3 regions of the Caldimonas brevitalea genome follow, and region 1 is predicted to be linked to each of the others. Evidence: predicted binding sites of a transcription regulator. Region 1 holds the regulator's gene; each other region holds the start of a gene.
The links. Region 1 encodes FNR, which switches genes on or off when oxygen is low (the NO sensors DNR and NnrR bind a similar motif). Its sites were predicted from a motif close to TTGATNNNNATCAA; they were not measured.

Region 1 (4,334 bases):
CCCCATTGCAGTGCCTGGGCGGACGACGCGATGACCAGGCCGAACAGCGCATAGCCCACCACCCGCCCGGCCTGGAAGGCCCAGAGCCGGCGCGGCGTGCAGCCGATGCCGGCGGTCGCCGCGCCGCACATCGTGGCGCAGTGCGGGCTGCCCGCCACGCCCATCAGCAAGGCCGCCAGGAACAAAGAGGTTTGCATGGCGACCTCAAATCACCTTCGAAAAGCGCTCACGGCTGCGGTCGGCTTGCAGCCTGCGGTCGAACACCATCGCAATCGCCCGCACGAAATACCAGCCGAGCGGCGTCACCTGCAGGCCATCGTCCTCGAGGCTCAGCAGGCCCTGCTCGGCGAGCGGCGCCAGGCGATCGAGCTCAGTGGCGAAATAGCGCCGGAAGTCGAGCAGATAAGACGCCTCGATCGACTCGTACACCAGCCGGCCCTGGCACATCAGCGCCATGATCACGGCGCGCCGCACCAAGTCGTCGCGCTCCAGCGCCAGGCCCCGGTTGACCGGGAACTGGCGCTGCCGCAGCGCGTCGTAGTACTCGTCGAGCGTCTTGGCGTTCTGGCTGTAGCAGGGGCCGACCCGGCCGATCGCGGACACGCCCAGGCCGATCAGGTCGCAATCGGGTTGGGTGCTGTAGCCCTGGAAGTTCCGGTGCAGCCGCCCTTGCCGCTTGGCCACCGCCAAGGCGTCGGTCTCGAGTGCGAAGTGGTCCATCCCGATGTAGGCATAACCGGCGGCGCTGAAGCTGGAGATGGCGGCCGCCAGCATGCCGACCTTGTCTACCGGAGGCGGCAGATCGGCTGCGGCGATGCGTCGCTGCGGCTTGAAGCGCTGCGGCAGATGGGCGTAGGCATACAGCGCGATGCGATCGGGCCGCAAGGACTGCACCTGTTCCAACGTACGGGCGAACGACTCGGAGGTCTGGCGCGGCAGCCCGTAGATCAGGTCGACATTGATCGAGTCGAAACCGATCTGGCGCGCCGCCGTCATCAGTTGGGCGACGCTCTCATAGGACTGGACCCGGTGCACTGCCTTCTGCACGTCGGGGTCGAAATCCTGGACGCCGAAGCTGAGTCGGTTGAAGCCGAGCCGCGCCAGATGTCGCAGCCGCTCGGCGTCGACCGTGCGCGGATCCACTTCGATCGAGTACTCGCCTCCCGGCACCAGCCGGAACGACGAGCGCAGCCGGTTCATCACCCGCTCCAGTTCGGCATCGCTCAGAAACGTCGGGCTGCCGCCGCCGAAATGCAATTGCGACACGGCTTGCTCGCGCCCGAGCACCGCCACATGCAGGTCGATCTCGGTTTCCAGCGCGTCCAGGTATTCGGTGGCGCGATCGTGGTGGCGCGTGATGACCTTGTTGCAGGCACAGTAGTAGCACACCGACTCGCAGAACGGCACATGCACATAAATCGACAGTGGCGCGAGCGATCCCGCCGCGGCGCCCACGCCCGCGGCACGCTGGCGCAAGGCCTGTTCGTAGTCCGTGGCGGTGTAGGCCTCGACGAAGCGATCCGCAGTGGGATAAGAGGTGTAACGAGGGCCGGGCACGTCGAAACGCGAGAGCATCTCGTGGGACAGGACAAGGGGGGCAGCGGCAGCAGGCATGTGAAGCACTGTGCCGAAAACGGACCGCGCACGCCTTGATATGGCTCAAGCCGGCGGCCGGGCGCACAGAGAACAATTCCGACATCCTTTGAGGAACGTCATGCCGCTCGAAACCCGACCTGCCCTGCCCGCCTCACCCGCCGGTGCTGCCCCCGATGCCGCCGACTGTGCCGCGCCTGCTACATCTTCAGCCGCGCCGGCAGCTCCTGCCGGCGCCGCCGCCTCCGGGAGCGTGCGATCGCGCGTCGTGACGACCGCCCCGATGAAGCTGAACGAGCTCAAGGTCGCGTGCTCCAGCTGCAACCTGCGCGAGCTGTGCCTGCCGGTCGGCTTCGGGCGCGACGACCTGACACGGCTGGACGCGCTCGTCGCGTCTCGCAAGACCGTCAAGCGGGGCGACGCCCTCTTCCACGCCGGCGACCCGTTCCAATCGCTGTACGCGGTGCGCACCGGCTTCTTCAAGACCTGCGTCTCGTCCGAAGACGGCCGCGACCAGGTGACCGGCTTCCAAATGGCTGGCGAGTTGCTGGGCCTGGACGCCATCAGCCAGGACCGTCACACCTGCGACGCGATCGCCCTCGAAGACGCGCAGGTGTGCCAGATTCCCTATTCCCAGCTCGAGTCGCTGTCGCGCGAGTTCACCGAGTTGCAGCACTCGTTCCACAAGATCATGAGCCGCGAGATCGTGCGCGACCACGGCGTCATGCTGCTGCTCGGCAGCATGCGCGCCGAGGAGCGCCTCGCCGCCTTCTTGCTGAACCTGACGCAGCGCCTGGCCGCGCGCGGCTTTTCGCCGACGTCGCTGGTGCTGCGCATGACACGCGAAGAAATCGGCAGCTACCTCGGCCTCAAGCTCGAGACCGTCAGCCGCACCTTCTCGAAGTTCCAGGAAGACGGCGTGCTGGAAGTCAAGCAGCGGCACATCCGGGTGCTCGACCTGGACGCCCTGCACGCCCTGCTCAACAGCAGCAGCGCCTGCTGAGGCGGTATCCCTCGGGCAACGTCGGGGCCTGGGCGCACCTAGCGCTCGGCCTTCAGCCCTCACGCCTCAGCGCGTTTCCTTCCCGAGGGTGGCCCCGCACCGCGTGGGTGCCGGGCGCGTCGCCCTCTTCCCTCGTCCCGCTTCAAAAAAACCGCTGACGCCTGCATGCGCCGCGGCTGCCGGCGACAACCGGCGTCAGCGCGCCGCCGGCCCTTCCTTGACGCACTCGCGCGGACGAGCGTCCGGCGGCATCGGGCAGCGCTGCGTTTCAAACGGCGACGCCGACAACAACGTGGTCAACGCGCTCGACAGCGCGCACAGCGCCCAGAACGCGAAAAAAGCCAGCGTGTAGATCGCCGAGCGCGACAGCGCCAGCGACTCCCCACCCAGCCCCCGCAGGTCGTCCGGGTCGACCACGGCAAACACCAGCATCTCGGTCACGCCAGCCACCAGAAACGCCGGCCAGGCGATCCACATCAGGCGTTGTCTCATCGCCCCTCCCGCGCTCAGCGGCCCTGTTGCCCGTCAGGGCTGGGCGTGGCGGCGTGGTTGCGCGCCTGCATCGCCGGCCGCAAAGCCTCCGGCACCGCCGCGGCGGCGGCCTGGGCGTCGCGCTGCAACTGCAGCGTTTTGTTGATTTCCAGCCCGCGGCGGTAGTAGTCCTCGGTCAGCACCGGGTCGGGCCGCGTCACGGCCAGCACGATGGTGGCCACACCGGCCAGTACCACCGCGGTAGGACCGCCCACCACCAGCCACATCATCGGTTCGCGCCACCAGGAGGTGGACGCAGGCACGACGCTGGCGGTCGCAAGGTTGGTTTTCATCTCGGGCTCCTCGGATGCCGTGCGTCAGCGCGGCACCAAAAATGTCGACTTCTCGGTCACGGTGCTGGCCGGCATGCCGGTGTCGCCCGTGCGCTCGATCACGAATTCGATGGGACTGGAACGGCCCTGCAGTTCGACACCGGCCTCGGCCGGCAACTGCACGCGCACCGCGGCCCAGCGCGCCTCCGCCGGGCCGATCTCGACGGTCGGCTCGGACGCCACGCTCAAGCCGGGCAGCCCCGTCACCGCGATGCGGTAACGCTGTGTCGCCTCGGTGCCGTTCATGATCTGCAGGCGATAGACGTTCTCGATGCGGCCGTCGTCGACGATGCGCGCCAGGCTGCCCCGGTCGCGGATCACGTCGACCTTGAACGGCGAGCGCCACACCACGCTGGCGACAAAGGCAATGCTCACCGCCGTCAGAATGGCGCCATACACCAGCACCCGCGGGCGCAACACCCGCTTCCACATCGCGGCACGGCTCAAACGCTGGTCGATCCCGTTCTGCGTCGAGTAACGGATCAGGCCGCGCTCATACCCCATCTTGTCCATCACGCCGTCGCACACGTCGATGCAGGCGGCGCAGCCGATGCAGTCGTGCTGCAGGCCATTGCGGATGTCGATGCCGGTCGGGCACACCTGCACGCACAAGGTGCAGTCGATGCAATCGCCCAGCCCCAGCTGGCGCGGGTCGGCCTTGCGGCTGCGCGAGCCGCGGGCCTCGCCACGCTGCGTGTCGTAGCTGATGATCAGCGTGTCACGGTCGAACATCGCGCTCTGGAAGCGCGCATACGGGCACATGTACTTGCAGACCTGCTCGCGCATGTAGCCGGCGTTGCCATACGTGGCGAAGCCGTAGAACAGCACCCAGAACCACTCCCAGGGCCCGAAACCGAGCGTGCGGGCTTCCGCCG
Region 2 (4,334 bases), 730 kb from region 1:
GGCTCGGGATGCGGCACCTATCTCTCCGACTTCGCCACCATGGCGCGCCCGCCGCGGTTCATCAATGCCGCCGATTGGGACAACGACCCCTCCACCTGGAACCTGTCGTGCATCAGCAGCGGCTACTGGACCAACAAGCAACGCTTCAAGCAGTACCGGGGCGACCACAACGAAACCTGGGGCGGCGTGACGCTGAACATCGACAGCAACTGCGCCAACGGCCCCACCGCCTCCGGCGGCCACCTGTTCCCCAACAGCTCGTGCATTGCGCGATGAGGCGCGGCTTGCAGCAACGAGGAGTTCCCCACATGATCCAACGTATCCCTTTCGCGACCGGCGCCCTGGCGGCGGCCGTCCTGTGTGCCGGTGCCACCGGTGCCGCCTGGGCCCAGGCCGCTGACGCAGCCGTTCCTTGGCTGGACCAGCCGGCGCCGGAGGCGGCGACGACGCTCGCTGCCGCCGCGCCGGTGGCCGACCACGACTGCGCTGCCGGCGAGATCAAGGTCACCCCCGGCCAGCAAGGCGCATGGCGCGGCTATGCGACGCAGGAGTTGCGCATCTCCAAGGTCGGACCCGGTGCTTGCGCCTTGACCGGCGCCCCGGCGCTCGCGCTCGTCGCGGGCGACGGCAAGCGGCAGGCAGCGCGCGTGCATGACGTGAATCCCGCGCTGGCCACCCGGCGTATCGAGGTGACGGAGGACGCTGACGTCGTCCTGCTGGTCGGCGCACCGGGCTCCTGTGAGGCGGCCACCGGGCCGCAGCGGCGTGTCACGCGGCAGCTGGAGATCACGCCCACCGGCGGCGGGGCGGTGGTGGTCAACGGTGTGCAGGTGGATACCCTGTGTGGGGGCGCCAGCGTCCTGCACGTCGACCAGGTGGTCGACGAGCGGCGCCGTGCTGCTCGCACCGCTGCCGCTGCGGCGGCCCGGCCACATGCGACGCTCGACGCCCTCAGCGTCAAGCTGGAGGCGCCTGCGACGGTTGCACGCGGCCAGAAGCTGCGTTACGTGGTCACGCTGACCAACGAGAGCGCGTCGCCGCTGCCGCTGTCGCCTTGTCCGGGCTACCAGCAGTCGCTGTATGTCGAGGACCGCAGTGTCGACAGTCGGCACCGGCTCAATTGCGCCGGGGCCGGTGGGCAGATCGCCCCGCACTCGAGTGTGTCGTTCGAGATGCAGGCCACCGTGCCGGCCGACTTGGCAGGCGAGCACGTCAAGCTGAGTTGGGTGTTGCGTGACGGGCCGTCCGCCGGCACGATCGCCGCACTGCGGTAACGCTGAAGGAAGGGGAAGCCGGGATGCCGGTCACCGGCAAGCACGGCATCAGCGCGGCCAGGCCCTAGGCTCTGGCCGCCGCCGTACCCTCGGCGATCTCCTGCAGCGCCGGCAGGTCGAGCACACGCAAGGTGTAGCCCTCGACCTCAGCCACCCCCTTTTCGCGCCATTGCCGCAACACCCGTGAAAAGGTTTCCGGCGTGACGGCCAGTTGCGACGCGATCGCGCGCTTGCGTTCGCGCAGCACCACGGTGGCGACCCCGCCGCCGGCACCGGCCCGGGGCTCGGCCTGCTGCAGCACCCAGGTGGCGCAGCGGGCCTCGGCATCCTTGACCATCAAGCCCAAGCGACCTTCGGTCAGCTCGCGCACGCGGCCCGACAACACGGTGATCAGCCCTTCCGCCAGGCTCGGGTGTTCTGACAAGCAGGCCCGCAGCGATGTCAGCTCGAAGCCCCACAACACGCTGGCGCTTTGGGTCCAGGCATCTTCCAGGTAATGCCCCTGCAGCCAGGCACTCGCGGCATCGACCCATTGCCCGGGTTCGACGCGCCGGGTCTGGCGCGGCGGGCGCCCCTGCTCGGCGGTGCCCAGCGCCACCTCCCCCGAGGCGAGCAGCCACAAGGTCTGCGCCGCGTCGCCGCGCGAGAACACGGGACAGGACGGCGCCAGCACGTATTCCTGCGCCAGCTGGGCCATCGCATGGGCGGCAGTGCGAGACACCCGTGCAGTGCCGAGCGCCGCGTGCAGCAGCGCGGCCCGGGCGTCGAGGGGAATGGTCCGCAGGGGCTCCGGCGGCACCAGCCGCGGGGCGTTGGGGGCGGTGCCGCGCGACGACGCGGGGCGCAGCGCAGGCAGGTCGGTGGCAATGGCGGTCGCAATGTTCACAGCAGGCTCCTCGGCACGACTGGGACTTTGGCCGTACAAGAGCCGTCCGGCGTTGCGCTGGCTCAAGGATTGCAGCCGAGCTGCCGCTGCTAACCCCCTGTGGCCGCAAGGTTTTCTCATCCGGCCGGGCGAGTCGGAACCGATGACTTTGATCCACATCAAGCAGCGCGGCAGGGGCCACCCGAGAATGCTCCCGCCAACCACTGCCTTGCCCATGTTGCCCGGACACACCTCTCCCGCTGCGAGCTTCGATCAACCTTTCGAGATGTTGGCCGCCTGCCACGAGCGGGTGCAGCGCAGCCTGGGGCTGCTCCAGCGGCTCGCGGCGCACCTGGCGGAGCACGGCAACGACTCGCCGGCACGCAGCGCCGCGGCCGACGTGCTGCGCTATTTCGATCTGGCCGCGCCGCATCACCACGAGGATGAAGAGCGCCATGTGTTCCCGGCGCTGCTGCGCTCGCCCGATGCCGCGCTGCGCGCCGCGGTCGAGCAGTTGCAACGCGACCATGCCGAGATGCGAGACCTCTGGTCGACCTTGCGGGTGGCCCTGCAAGCCGTTGCGGCGGGCGAGAGTGCTGCCTTCGACGCGCCCACGCTGGCGCTGCTGCAGCGTTTTGTCGCGCTCCACCAGGACCATCTGCGCATCGAAGACAGCCTGGTCTATCCGCAAGCACGCGCCGCGGTCGGACCCGGCAGCCTGCAGATGATGGGCGACGAGATGGCGCAACGGCGGGGCGCGACGCGGCCCGGCAGCCGGCTCAGCGGCGAGCGCGGCTGACCAGCTGCAGCACCCCTTGCAGCCGGTCTTGCTCGACCGGCTTGGTGAGGTAGTCGTCCATCCCCGCCTCGAGGCAGCGCACCCGATCGAGCGGCATCGCATGCGCCGTCAGCGCGACGATCGGGCAGTGCCAGCCGCGCGCCGCCTCCATCGCGCGGATGCGGTGCGTCAACTCGATGCCGTTCATGCCGGGTATCTGGATGTCCATGAAGATCAGGTCGAAGTCTTGCGCCTCGCACAGCGCCAGCGCTTCGGTGGCCGTCACTGCGCAGGTGACGCGGTGCCCGAGGCGGCGGATCAGGCTGGTGGCGATGAAGCGGTTGACGGCGTGGTCGTCGACCAGCAGCACATGCAGGCCGCTCTCGCCGTCGTCGCTGGCGTCGACGCTCTCCAGTTCGTCGAGGCCGCGGTAGGCGGTGGTCTCGAAACGGGTGCGCGCCTTGTCGCGCGACAGGTTGAGGCTGGGCGCGGCGGCCACGCCCCAGTCGCGGCGCAACTCGTGGTCGAGGTCGTCGGCCTGCACTCCGAGCAGCGGCAGCGTCAGGTGGAAGCGGCTGCCCTGGCCGGCTTCGCTTTCGGCCCACAGCCGCCCGCCCATGGCCTCGGCCAGCCGCCGCGAGATGGTCAGGCCGAGCCCGGTGCCGCCGAACTCGCGGGTGGTGGAGCTGTCGGCCTGGGTGAACGACTCGAAGATGCGCTCGAGTTTGTCGGCCGGAATGCCGACGCCGGTGTCGGCCACGCACACATGCAGCATCGCCGCCCCGCCCTGCCCCTCGGGCCAGGCCGACACATCGACACGGCCCTGGCGCGTGAACTTGATCGCGTTGCCGACCAGGTTGACGAGGATCTGCCGCAACCGCAGCGGGTCGGCGACCAGTTGCTCGGGCACATCGGGCGCCACCAGGCTGTGCAGCGCCAGGCCTTTCTCGCGGGCGCGCGGCTCCAGCGGCGCCACCGCTTCCTGCAGCAGCGTGCGCAGGTCGAAGGCGAGTTGCTCGACGTTCATGCGGCCGGCCTCGATGCGCGACAGGTCGAGGATGTCGTTGATGATGTTCAACAACGAGGTCGACGACGAGCGCACCAGCGTGAGGTAGCGGCGCTGGCTGTCGCTGAGCTGGGTTTCCAGCGTCAGGTCGACCAGCCCCATGATGCCGTTCATCGGCGTGCGGATCTCGTGGCTCATGTTGGCCAGGAACTCGCTCTTGGCACGGCTGGCTGCTTCGGCCGCCGTCTTGGCGTCGCGCAGCTCGCTCTCGACGCGCTTTTGCTGGGTGATGTCGGTGATCACGCCGAGCACGCCGCCGATGCCGCCTTGCGTGCCGGTGAACAGCGTCTTGCTGAAGATCACGTCGCGCACTTCGCCGGTGGGCAGCGGCAAGCGCGTCTCGTAGGTCTG
Region 3 (4,334 bases), 1.5 Mb from region 1:
GAAGAAGGAGTTCACGCTGGCACCGGAGCCCATCGTAAAGAAGTGGTGCAGCCAGACCAGGTAGGACAGGATGGTGATGACCACCGTCGCGTACACCATCGAGGCATAACCGAACAGCTTCTTGCGGCTGAAGGTGGACACCACCTCCGAGAAGATGCCGAACACTGGCAGCACCAGGATGTAGACCTCGGGGTGGCCCCAGATCCAGATCAGGTTCACGTACATCATGGCGTTGCCGCCAAGATCGTTGGTGAAGAAGTTGGTGTCGACGTAACGGTCGAGCGACAGCAGCGCCAGCACGGCGGTCAGCACCGGGAAGGCCGCCACGATCAGCACGTTGGTGCACAGCGAGGTCCAGGTGAACACCGGCATCTTCATCATCGTCATGCCGGGCGCGCGCATCTTGATGATGGTGGCGATCAGGTTGATGCCCGACAGCGTCGTGCCCACCCCCGCAATCTGCAAGGACCACAGGTAGTAGTCCACCCCCACCCCCGGGCTCTGCAAGATGCCCGACAGCGGCGGATAGGCCAGCCAGCCGGTGCGCGCGAACTCGCCGACGAACAGCGACATCATCACCAGTACCGCGCCGCTGGCCGTCATCCAGAAACTGAAGTTGTTCAGGAACGGAAACGCCACGTCGCGCGCGCCGATCTGCAGCGGCACGATGTAGTTCATGAAGCCGGTGACCAGCGGCATCGCGACGAAGAAGATCATGATCACGCCGTGGGCCGTGAAGATCTGGTCGTAGTGGTGCGGCGGCAAGAATCCGGCGGAATCCCCGAAGGCGATGGCCTGCTGGGCACGCATCATGATGGCGTCGGCAAAGCCGCGCAGCAGCATCACCAGGCCCAGCACCATGTACATGATGCCGATCTTCTTGTGGTCGATGCTGGTGATCCAGTCGCGCCACAAGGTGCCCCACAGGCGGTAGTAGGTCAGCCCGCCCAGCAGGGCGGCACCACCGAGCGCAACGGCCACGAAGGTGGCCAGCAGGATGGGGTCGTGGAGCGGAATCGCGTCCCAGCCGAGGCGGCCGAGGAGAGGATGGTCGGGTCGTTGGTGGTCGAGCATCTTGGGTCTCGAGTAGGCGCGAGAGGGCGAGAACGACGTCAGCCGGCGGCGGACTCAGGGTTGCAGGGCGCTGGTGTCGCTGCCGAGGGCGGCGGTCAGGCCGCGCGGGTTGTCGGGCGTGCAGAGCGCCGTCACGTAGGGGCGCTCCGACGTGCGCCAGGCCTTGCGGGCCACGCCGTCGATGCTGCCTTTGCCCAGGCCGCCGGCGGCGTCGATGGCCATCATCTGGTGCATGCACATCTTGCTGCTGTCGACACAACGGTTGACGATGGCGTCCCACAGGCCCTGCTCCACGCTGGCGTAGCGGCGCACCGGCTCGCGTTCGCTGGGTTGCTCCAGCTTCAGGTAGTCGGCCCGGCCCAGGACCTGCTGGCCCTCGGTCTTGTGGCCGGCCACCCAGCGCTCGAAGTCGGCGTCGGACAGGCCGTGGAACTTGAAGCGCATGTGCGAGAAGCCGTCGCCGCTGAAGTTGGCGGAGAAGCCGTCGTAGACACCGGCCTTGTTGATCACCGCATGCAGCTTGGTTTCCATGCCCGGCATGGCGTAGACCTGGCCAGCCAGCGCCGGGATGTAGAAGGAGTTCATCACGGTCGACGCGGTGATCCGGAAGCGGATCGGCCGGTCCACCGGTGCGGCCATCTCGTTGACGGTCGCGATGCCTTGCTCGGGGTAGAGGAACAACCACTTCCAGTCGAGCGCGACCACCTGGACTTCCAGCGGCTGCACACCTTCCGGGATCGGGCGGTTGGCGTCGAGGCGCTCCAGCGGGCGATACGGATCGAGCTTGTGGGTGCTGATCCAGGTCAGCGCGCCGAGCGCGATGATGATCAACAGCGGCGCGCCCCAGATCACCAGCTCCAAGCGGGTCGAATGGTCCCAGTCGGGGCTGTAGGTGGCCTCGGTGTTGGACTGGCGGTAGCGGAAGGCGAAGAACAGCGTCAGCGCGATCACCGGCACGATGATCAGCAGCATCAGCAGCGTCGACGTGACGATGAGCTGGGCCTGCTGCGCGGCGATGTCGCCGGACGGCTTCATCACGACGGTGTCGCAGCCGGCCAGCAACAGGGTCAGCAGGCCCGGCAGGCCGAGGCGAACAGCGGTTTGGAGGTGCGAGGGTGAGGAAGACATTCAGGTGCCCATCGCGCGCGGGAAAACGATAGTTGCGCGTTGGGCGGGAATGTATCTTGATTGACCCAAGTCAACGATTGGACATTTTGTCCCAGCCCACCCCGTTGCGGAGCACCATGTCGAGCCCTGGAACCCACCCCCTCCACCCTCCTCTCTCCACCTCTGCTCACCCCGCGGCGGCGCGCCAGCGCTCGCCGCACGGCGCATCGGCGCCACCGGCGCAGGACGACGCCAGCGTCGCCCCGGGCGACATCGCCGTCGGCGTCGTGATCGGCCGGGCGTCGGAATATTTCGACTTTTTCGTCTACGGCATCGCGTCGGTGCTGGTATTTCCGGCCGTATTTTTTCCCTACGTCGACCGGCTGGAAGGCACGCTGTACGCCTTCGTGCTGTTCGCGTTCGCGTTTGTCGTGCGCCCGCTCGGCACGCTCGCCGGCATGCAGATCCAGCGCCGCTTCGGCCGCAGCACCAAGCTGACCGTCGCGCTGTTCCTGCTCGGCAGCTCGACCGCGGGGATGGCCTTGCTGCCCAGCTACGAGAGCATGGGCGCCACGGCCATCGCGCTGCTCGCCTTGTGCCGCATCGGCCAAGGCCTGGCGCTGGGCGGCTCCTGGGACGGCCTGCCGTCGCTGCTGGCGCTGAACGCCCCCGAAAACCGCCGCGGCTGGTACGCGATGCTGGGGCAGCTGGGCGCGCCGCTCGGCTTCCTGGTCGCCTGCAGTCTGTTCGCCTATCTGTGGGGCAACCTGTCGAGCGCGGACTTCCTCGGCTGGGGCTGGCGTTACCCGTTCTTCGCCGCGTTTGCGATCAACGTCGTGGCGCTGTTCGCGCGGCTGCGCCTGGTGGTGACGCACGAGTACGAGCGGGAGCTCGAAGCGCACGAGCTCGAGCCGTGCAACGTGCGTGAATTGTTCACGATGCAGGGCCACAACGTCTTCATCGGCGCCTTCGCCGCGCTGGCCAGCTTTGCACTGTTTCACATCATCACGGTGTTCCCGCTGTCGTGGGTGCGGCTGTATTCAGACCAGGTGATCGGCGAGTTCCTGACGGTGCAGATCGTCGGCGCGCTGCTGGCGGCCGCGGCCATGCCGATCTCGGGCCTGGTGGCCGACCGCATCGGCCGGCGCCGCACCTTGGGGACGCTGGCGGTGCTGATCGCGGTGTTCAGCCTGTTCGCGCCGCTGCTGCTCGACGGCGGCACGCTGGGCCAGGACATTTTCATCCTGGTGGGCTTCGTGCTGCTGGGCCTGTCGTACGGCCAATCGGCCGGCACGGTCACCGCCAACTTCTTGCCGCGTTTCCGTTACAGCGGCGCCGCGCTGACCGCCGACCTGGCCTGGTTGATCGGTGCCGCCTTCGCGCCGCTGGTGGCGCTGGCGCTGTCGGTGCGCTTCGGGCTGGTGTCGGTGACGTTTTATCTGTTGTCCGGCGCGGTCTGCACGCTGCTCGCGCTGCGCGTGAACCGCGCGATGTCGGCGGTGCGGGACTGAAGGCACAGCCTGCCGCCGGCATAGCGGCAGGCTCGGCGCCGCCAAGCGCGTCGCAGAGTGACCGCTCCCTCTTGTTCTAGGTCGCAATGACGCTTGCGGCGCCCACGTTCACGCCTCAACCTTCTTCGCCGCCACTCTCAGCACACGGGCCATCCAGGCAAAGAACACGACCTGCGAGAAGACCAGGGCCAAAAAGGTCCACAGCCAGCCAAAGCTGCCACCGATCAGGGCAAGGTTCTTGGCCAGCCCCATCTGGTCGAAGCGGTAGGCCGCGAACACGCCCGAGCGGAACGCGAAGACGCCACCCCAGTAAACCGACCAGATCAAGACCGTGGTCCACAGCCAAACCGGGAACGTGAGGCAGCTGAAGTCCGCCGCGAAGCGCGGGTTGGCGTCTGCGCCGGCCGCCTCGTAGCACTTGCCCATGCCCACCACCGTGATGGCGACCACGACGACAAATTCGTAGAGGGACAACCAGGTCCACGGCGGATTGGCCCAGGTGAAGGCGCCATAGAAGATGACCGAGCTGAACAGCAGGCTGGCCAGCATCAAATAGGCGACTTCGCGATTCGGGACACCGCCATGCGAGAGGCGGGCTGCCAGACGGGCGGGTTGAAACCAATCGAGGTGCATGGGGTGTGT

Region 2: the regulator FNR is predicted to act here: its motif matches at 2,309-2,322, upstream of AAW51_RS06645 (hemerythrin domain-containing protein).
Region 3: the regulator FNR is predicted to act here: its motif matches at 2,263-2,276, upstream of cyoA (ubiquinol oxidase subunit II).

What each region holds. Positions count from the first base shown of each region.
Region 1 is NZ_CP011371.1:2,253,783-2,258,116, reverse strand. It holds gene AAW51_RS09845 (sulfite exporter TauE/SafE family protein) at 1-197, opposite strand, end outside; gene hemN (oxygen-independent coproporphyrinogen III oxidase) at 205-1,614, opposite strand; gene fnr (fumarate/nitrate reduction transcriptional regulator Fnr) at 1,877-2,596, shown strand; gene AAW51_RS09830 (hypothetical protein) at 2,792-3,088, opposite strand; gene AAW51_RS09825 (FixH family protein) at 3,103-3,420, opposite strand; gene ccoG (cytochrome c oxidase accessory protein CcoG) at 3,445-4,334, opposite strand, start outside.
Region 2 is NZ_CP011371.1:1,519,468-1,523,801, reverse strand. It holds gene AAW51_RS06660 (DUF1906 domain-containing protein) at 1-276, shown strand, start outside; gene AAW51_RS06655 (hypothetical protein) at 309-1,274, shown strand; gene AAW51_RS06650 (Crp/Fnr family transcriptional regulator) at 1,339-2,160, opposite strand; gene AAW51_RS06645 (hemerythrin domain-containing protein) at 2,375-2,938, shown strand; gene AAW51_RS06640 (hybrid sensor histidine kinase/response regulator) at 2,919-4,334, opposite strand, start outside.
Region 3 is NZ_CP011371.1:718,666-722,999, reverse strand. It holds gene cyoB (cytochrome o ubiquinol oxidase subunit I) at 1-1,074, opposite strand, end outside; gene cyoA (ubiquinol oxidase subunit II) at 1,129-2,202, opposite strand; gene AAW51_RS03155 (MFS transporter) at 2,319-3,692, shown strand; gene AAW51_RS03150 (hypothetical protein) at 3,801-4,325, opposite strand.